Regions from separate parts of the Streptomyces sp. NBC_01241 genome, predicted to be linked through region 1. Evidence: predicted binding sites of a transcription regulator. Region 1 holds the regulator's gene; the other holds the start of a gene.

Region 1 (3,413 bases):
ACGATTGCTCATTGAGGCACGTCAATGCCACAGAAGCGATGCATCATGTTCCTGCAGATTCATGTTCCTGGGGGGTGGGCAAATGGTCGTAAATGAAACAAACGCGACACATCATCACCCCGTCAGCGCTCTATGCGCCGAGGGAGCACGGCTGTACGCCAGCGCGCTGAGCGTGGGCAAGATAATGCGCACCGAGGTGGCGGCGGCTCCCTGCCTGCTGGAGTTCGCGCTGCTCCACCCCGACCCCGACGACGACACCTGGCTCCGGCCGGCGCCGCCGTCCGCCGCACTGACTCAGCTGCTGCACCCGATAGAGCGTGAGATCCAGGACCGTCGACGCCTCACGGTCGAACTGACGGATGCGTTCGAACCCTTCATGGCCATCAGCGCCCAGGCGCCGCCGACCACTCATGCGATCACGGTGCTCGAAGGCATCGACCGAATCAATGCGTCCATCGAACTCGCCCTGACCGAGTGCAGGTCGGAAGTTCTCACCATCCAGCCCGGCGGCGGGCGCAGCGAGGACGCACTCAACATCGCGATGGAACGCGGGAACGTCCTCACGCAGCGCGGCGTCGGCATGCGCACCCTCTACCAGCACACGGCCCGGCACAGCCATGGAACCCTCACCTACGCGGCACGCATGGCAGAGGGGAAGGTAGAGATCCGCACCCTCGAAGAGCTCATAGAACGGCTCATGATTTTCGATCACACCGTCGCTTTCATCCCCGCCACGGACGATCGGAGAGTGGCGCTGGAACTGAGACACCCAGGCATTGTGGAGTACCTCGTCAGCGTCTTCGAGCAGTTCTGGCAGCGTGCAGTCCCCCTGCAGGAGCAGATCCCGTACGACCCGACACTCGAAGGCATCTCCGGGGTGCGGCACTCCATCGCGAAACTCCTCGTCGAAGGTCACGTCGACGAGGCCATCGCTCGCCGCCTCGGCATGAACGTACGGACATGCCGCGCCCATATCGCCAAGCTCAGCGTCGCTCTCGGGAGCAACAGCCGGGCGCAGCTCGGCTACCTGATAGCCCGATCAGGAATCCTGGAACAGGGACCGCCCTAATCGGACCACGAACCAAGGCGCACCAAGTCGGACCAAAGGGGACCGCCACCGCAATACAGGCGAGAACGACCGCGGCCCCCGACGCCGGAGAGGTTCATCACCGGGTACGACGAGCCCCTCCTGCCGCCTACGCTTTCACCGCTGCCCTCTTGTCGCATTGCCAGAAGTGGGGGCATAGATGGACAGAGACGAGGACGAACTCACCACTCCCACAGAGACGGCGCATCGTGCGAGGCGGCCCCAAGCTCTACGCCGAGGCACTGAGCACCGGACGGATCGCGCGGGCCGCGCTGGAACCCGCTCCCTGCCTCACCGAGATGGCACTGCTTCACCCCGATCCGCAGGACAGCGCCTGGATGCTTCCCGTACGGCCCTCGTCCGGCCCGGCCCGGCGCCCGCGTCCCGCAGCGCCTCGCGCGTCTCGATGGACCGGATGGACTCGACGGACTCGATCGACTCGATGAACGAAGGAAAAAGGCCCGTCACCCGTGAAGCACACGGGTGACGGGCCTTGTCCGTCGTGCGGATACGCCTGACCCGCTCAGTCCTTCGGCCGCTTCGGCCGCCAGACCACCAACGCGCTGGTCTGCTGCACGTCCTGGTACGGCACCAGATCGCGCCGGTACGAGGCATGCACCTGGGCCTCGCGCTGCTGCATCGCCGCCGCCGCGCCGTCCACCGCCGCCGAGAGTTCGGCGACGCGCTGCTGGAGGGCCGCGACCTGGTTCTCCAGCTCGATGATGCGCTTGATGCCGGCGAGGTTGATGCCCTCGTCCTGCGACAGCTGCTGCACGGTGCGCAGCAGCTCGATGTCGCGGGCCGAGTAGCGCCTGCCGCGCCCGGCCGTGCGGTCGGGCGAGACCAGGCCGAGGCGGTCGTACTGGCGCAGCGTCTGCGGATGCAGGCCCGAGAGCTGGGCCGCGATCGAGATCACGTACACCGGTGTTTCATCGGTCAGTTCGTACGGATTACGTCGTCGGCCGTCCACCTCAAGCTCCCTTCGCTGCCTGGAAGAGTTCTGCCCGCGGGTCACGGCCCGCAGTCGCCTTCCGGTAGGCCTCCAGTGCTTCCCTGGCCTCGGTGCTCAGGTCCCTGGGCACGGTCACCTCGACGGTGACCAGCAGATCGCCCCGGGTGCCGTCCTTGCGTACGGCGCCCTTGCCCCGGGCGCGCATCGTACGCCCGTTGGGGGTGCCGGCCGGCAGTTTCAGGGTGACCGGCGGGCCGCCGAGCGTGGGCACCTTCACCTCGCCGCCGAGCGCCGCCTCCGTGAAGTCGACGGGCACGGTGACGGTGAGATTGTCGCCCTTGCGGCCGAAGACCGGGTGGGCGTCGACATGGACCACGACGTACAGATCGCCGGCCGGTCCACCGCGCTCGCCCGGACCGCCCTTGCCGCGCAGCCGGATCCGCTGACCGTCCGAGACGCCCGCCGGAATCCTGACCTGCATGGTCCGGGAGGACTTCGCCCGTCCACTGCCCTTGCAGACATCGCAGGGGTCCTGGGCGATGAGACCCCGGCCCTTGCAGTCCACGCAGGGGTCGGTGAGCGAGAAGCCGCCGCCGGTGCCGCGCGACACCTGCCCGGTGCCGAGACAGGTCGTGCAGACCCTGGGGGTGCCGTTCTTGTCACCGGTGCCGGAACACGCCTTGCAGGGCGCCTGGCTGGACATCCGCAGCGGGACCGTGGCCCCCTCGACCGCCTCGGTGAAGCTGAGCGTCACCTCGGACTCGATGTCCTGGCCGCGGCGCGGCTGCACCCGCGTCCCCGTACCGCCCCGGTTGAACAGGCCGCCGAAGACATCGCCCAGACCGCCGCCGCCGAAACCGCCGGCTCCGCCGCCCTGGCCCCCGCCCTGGGCGCCTCCGAAGAGGTCGCCCAGGTCGAAGTTGAAGTTGCCTCCCGCGCCCGGGGGGCCGGCCCGGAAGCCGCCGTTGCCGAAGAGGGCGCGCGCCTCGTCGTACTCCTTGCGCTTCTTGCTGTCGCCGAGGATGTCGTTCGCCTCGGAGATCTCCTTGAAGCGCTCCTCCGCCTTGTCGTCGCCCTTGTTGGCGTCCGGGTGGAACTCGCGGGCGAGCTTCCGGTACGCCTTCTTGATCTCGGCGTCGGTGGCGTCCTTGGGGACGCCGAGGACCTTGTAGTAGTCCTTCTCGACGAAGTCCTTCGTGCTCATCGACGTCCCTCCTTCCGGACGATCGGCCATGCGACCGGCCCGTTGGCCGGTCGCACGGCCGGGCGGTGGGCCGCGAGGTGGTCAGACGGGATGTCAGACCTCCTCGGTGCCACCGCTCTCCTCGTCGGTTGCCTTCTCTTCCTTGGCCGCGGCCGGTGTCGCACCCGGCT
Region 2 (3,413 bases), 1.8 Mb from region 1:
GCAGGAAGCTCAGCGCGATCTGCGCGGACTCCTTCATGACGTCACCGAGCTGACCGGTGAGGGTCAGTCCGGACCCCCCGGTCTCCGGGTCGGCCAGCGACGCCTCCACGAACAGCACGTCACCGCCCGCGCCGGTCACCGCGAGTCCGGTGGCCACGCCCGGCACCGCGGTACGGCGCTCGGCCGGGTCCTGGGCGGACTCGGGGACGTGGTGCGGCCGTCCGATCAGACCGCGTAGATCCGCCTCGGTGACCGTGAACGGCAGCTCCCGCTCATCCAGTTCGTGCTGGGCCGCGACCTTGCGGAGCAGCCGGGCGACGGCCCGCTCCAGGTTCCGTACGCCCGCCTCGCGGGTGTACTCGCCGGCCAGCCTGCGCAGCGCGGACTCGTCGAGCGTCACCTCGTCCTTCGCCAGACCGGCCCGCTCCAGCTGGCGCGGAAGCAGGTGGTCACGGGCGATGACGACCTTCTCGTCCTCGGTGTAGCCGTCGAGCCTGACCAGTTCCATCCGGTCGAGCAGCGCTTCCGGGATGGCTTCGAGCACATTGGCCGTGGCCAGGAAGACGACGTCGCTGAGGTCGAGTTCGACCTCCAGGTAATGGTCGCGGAAGGTGTGGTTCTGCGCCGGGTCGAGGACTTCGAGCAGGGCGGCCGCCGGGTCGCCCCGGAAGTCGGAGCCGACCTTGTCGATCTCGTCGAGCAGGACGACCGGGTTCATCGAACCGGCCTCCTTGATGGCCCGGACGATACGTCCCGGCAGGGCGCCGACGTACGTACGCCGGTGGCCGCGGATCTCCGCCTCGTCCCGTACCCCGCCGAGCGCGACGCGGACGAACTTGCGGCCCATGGCGTGCGCGACGGATTCACCGAGCGAGGTCTTGCCCACGCCCGGCGGCCCCACCAGCGCGAGCACGGCACCGCCGCGCCGCCCGCCGACGACGCCCAGGCCGCGGTCGGCACGCCGCTTGCGCACCGCCAGGTACTCGGTGATCCGCTCCTTCACGTCCTGCAGGCCCGCGTGCTCGGCGTCGAGGATCCGCTGGGCGCCGCGGATGTCGTACGCGTCCTCGGTCCGCTCCGTCCACGGCAGTTCGAGGACGGTGTCGAGCCAGGTCCTGATCCAGGAGCCCTCGGGACTCTGGTCGGAGGAACGCTCCAGCTTGTCGACCTCTTTGAGCGCGGCCTCGCGGACGTGCTCGGGAAGGCCGGCGGCCTCGACGCGCGCCCGGTAGTCGTCGGACTCGTCCTCCGGGTCCCCGTTGAGTTCGGCGAGCTCCTTGCGTACGGCGTCGAGCTGGCGCCGCAGCAGGAATTCGCGCTGCTGCTTGTCGACGCCCTCCTGGACGTCCTTGGCGATGGACTCGGCGACGTCCTGCTCGGCGAGGTGTTCACCGAGCCACTGGATGGCGAGCTTCAGCCGGGCGACCGCGTCGACGGTCTCCAGGAGCTGCACCTTCTGGGCGGTGGTGAGGAAGGGTGAGTAACCGGAATTGTCGGCGAGCGCGGAGATGTCCTCGATCTGCTGGACCCGGTCCACGACCTGCCAGGCGCCGCGCTTCTTCAGCCAGCTGGTGGCGAGCGCCTTGTACTCCTTGACCAGCTCGGCGGCGGCCCCGGGGAGTGGATCGGGGACGGCCTCGTCGACCCGCGTCCCCTCCACCCAGAGCGCCCCGCCCGGACCGCTGGTCCCGGCCCCGATCCGCACCCGGCCACGGCCGCGGATGAGCGCGCCCGGATCCCCGTCCGAGAGCCGTCCGACCTGCTCGACGGTGCCGATGACACCGGTGCCGGTGTACGTACCGTCGACCCGTGGCACAAGCAGCACCTCGGGCTTGCCGCCGCCCTCGCGGGCCGCCGCCTGTGCGGCCTCCACGGCAGCGCGTACATCGGTGTCGGACAGGTCCAGAGGCACCACCATCCCGGGCAGCACGACCTCGTCGTCGAGCGGCAGCACGGGCAGGGCGAGCGGAGTGACCGCATTGGACTCGGTAGCCATGATCTCCCCTTCGGCAGTCAAGTTGAGCTATGCAGACTCAATGCTTGTGAGCCGCTCATTGTTCCCTGGAGCGTGTTCGCTGTGAGCGATCAGCTGAACGCTGTGCGCACGCAGCAATGCAGAGTGACCGCATGAATGACGGCAGCGGAGACGGCGGCGACAGTGGCGGCCGGGGGCTGAATCCGGACGGGACGATCCGGCGGGAAGGCTCGCTGACCCGGATGCCGGCGGTGTTCGCCCCCGTGGTGGACGCGGCCCGCGCCCGGATCGCCGAGACGTTCGGCGGCGCAAGGCTGCACAGCGCGTACATCTACGGCAGCATTCCGCGCGGCACGGCCGTTCCCGGCGTCTCCGACCTGGACGTGCTGCTCGCCCTGCGCGCCGAACCCACCGAGGTCGTCCTGGCGGCGGCCCGGGCCGTCGAGGCCGAGCTGGACGGGTCGTTCGACCAGATCGACGGCGTCGGCGTCCTCCTGGTCGCCGCCGAGACCGTCACGAGCGAACTCGAACGCAACGACCTCGGCTTCTTCCTCGCCTGTCTCTGCACCCCGCTGCTGGGCGAGGACCTCGACGCGCGGCTGCCGCACTACCGCCCCACCCCGCTGCTCGCCCGCGAGACCAACGGGGACCTCCATCTCTCGCTCCCCCGGTGGCGGCGACGGGCCGCCGAGGCCACCACGGACGCCGAACGCCGAAACCTCAGCCGGGGCGCCGCCCGGCGCATCGTCCGGTCGGGCTTCACGCTGGTCATGCCGCGGTGGGGCAGCTGGACCAGCGACCTGGCCGAGTCCGCCGAGGTGTTCGCCGGCTACTACCCGGACCACCCGGAGCGGGTCGAACAGATGCGGACGGCCGCGCGCACGGGCCGTGTCCCGTCCGCCGACCCGGCCGTTCTCGCGATGCTCATCGACGACCTGGCTCCCTGGCTGGCGGCCGAGTACCTCGCGGTGCACGGCGAGAAGGCCCCACGCCCCTGACCTCCGCACCCCCGGTCACCGGGCCCCGGCCCGCACCGGCCCTGCGCAGCAGTGGCCAGCAGGCCACGCCGAGCACCAGCGCCAGGGGATGCCCCCACTCGGTGAGGGGGCTGCTGAGCTCCAACAGATCACGCAGCAGCATCGCGCCGACCCCGCCGAGCACCAGCACCCGCAGCCACGGCGTGAGCAGCCCGGCGAGCGCACCCACGCTCGCCATCAGTCCGAAGCTGATGCCGTAGTCGAGCCGGTGCAGCGAGGACTCCGGCAGATGACCGGCCACCACCGACAGCCCGACCGGGATCTCCGTGGCGAGCGTCGCCACGACATGGCCGAGCAGGAACACCCCGGCGGTGCGCCATCCGCCGATGCGGCGTTCCAGCGCGGTCAGCACGAGAGCGAAACCGAAGACGTACGGGGAGCCGAGCCCGCCGACTACCCAC

The links. Region 1 encodes HspR, which represses chaperone genes until heat shock. Its sites were predicted from a motif close to TTGAGNNNNNNNNNCTCAA; they were not measured.
Region 2: a site for HspR is predicted at 2,019-2,037, ahead of lon (endopeptidase La). Genes of this name have one in related genera too.

Annotation. Positions count from the first base shown of each region.
Region 1 covers NZ_CP108494.1:4,037,277-4,040,689, forward strand. Annotated here, with positions in the region: gene OG306_RS17875 (helix-turn-helix transcriptional regulator) at 62-1,069, shown strand; gene OG306_RS17880 (heat shock protein transcriptional repressor HspR) at 1,611-2,057, opposite strand; gene dnaJ (molecular chaperone DnaJ) at 2,059-3,243, opposite strand; gene grpE (nucleotide exchange factor GrpE) at 3,337-3,413, opposite strand, start outside.
Region 2 covers NZ_CP108494.1:5,815,270-5,818,682, reverse strand. Annotated here, with positions in the region: gene lon (endopeptidase La) at 1-1,996, opposite strand, end outside; gene OG306_RS26210 (nucleotidyltransferase) at 2,128-2,973, shown strand; gene OG306_RS26205 (rhomboid-like protein) at 2,900-3,413, opposite strand, start outside.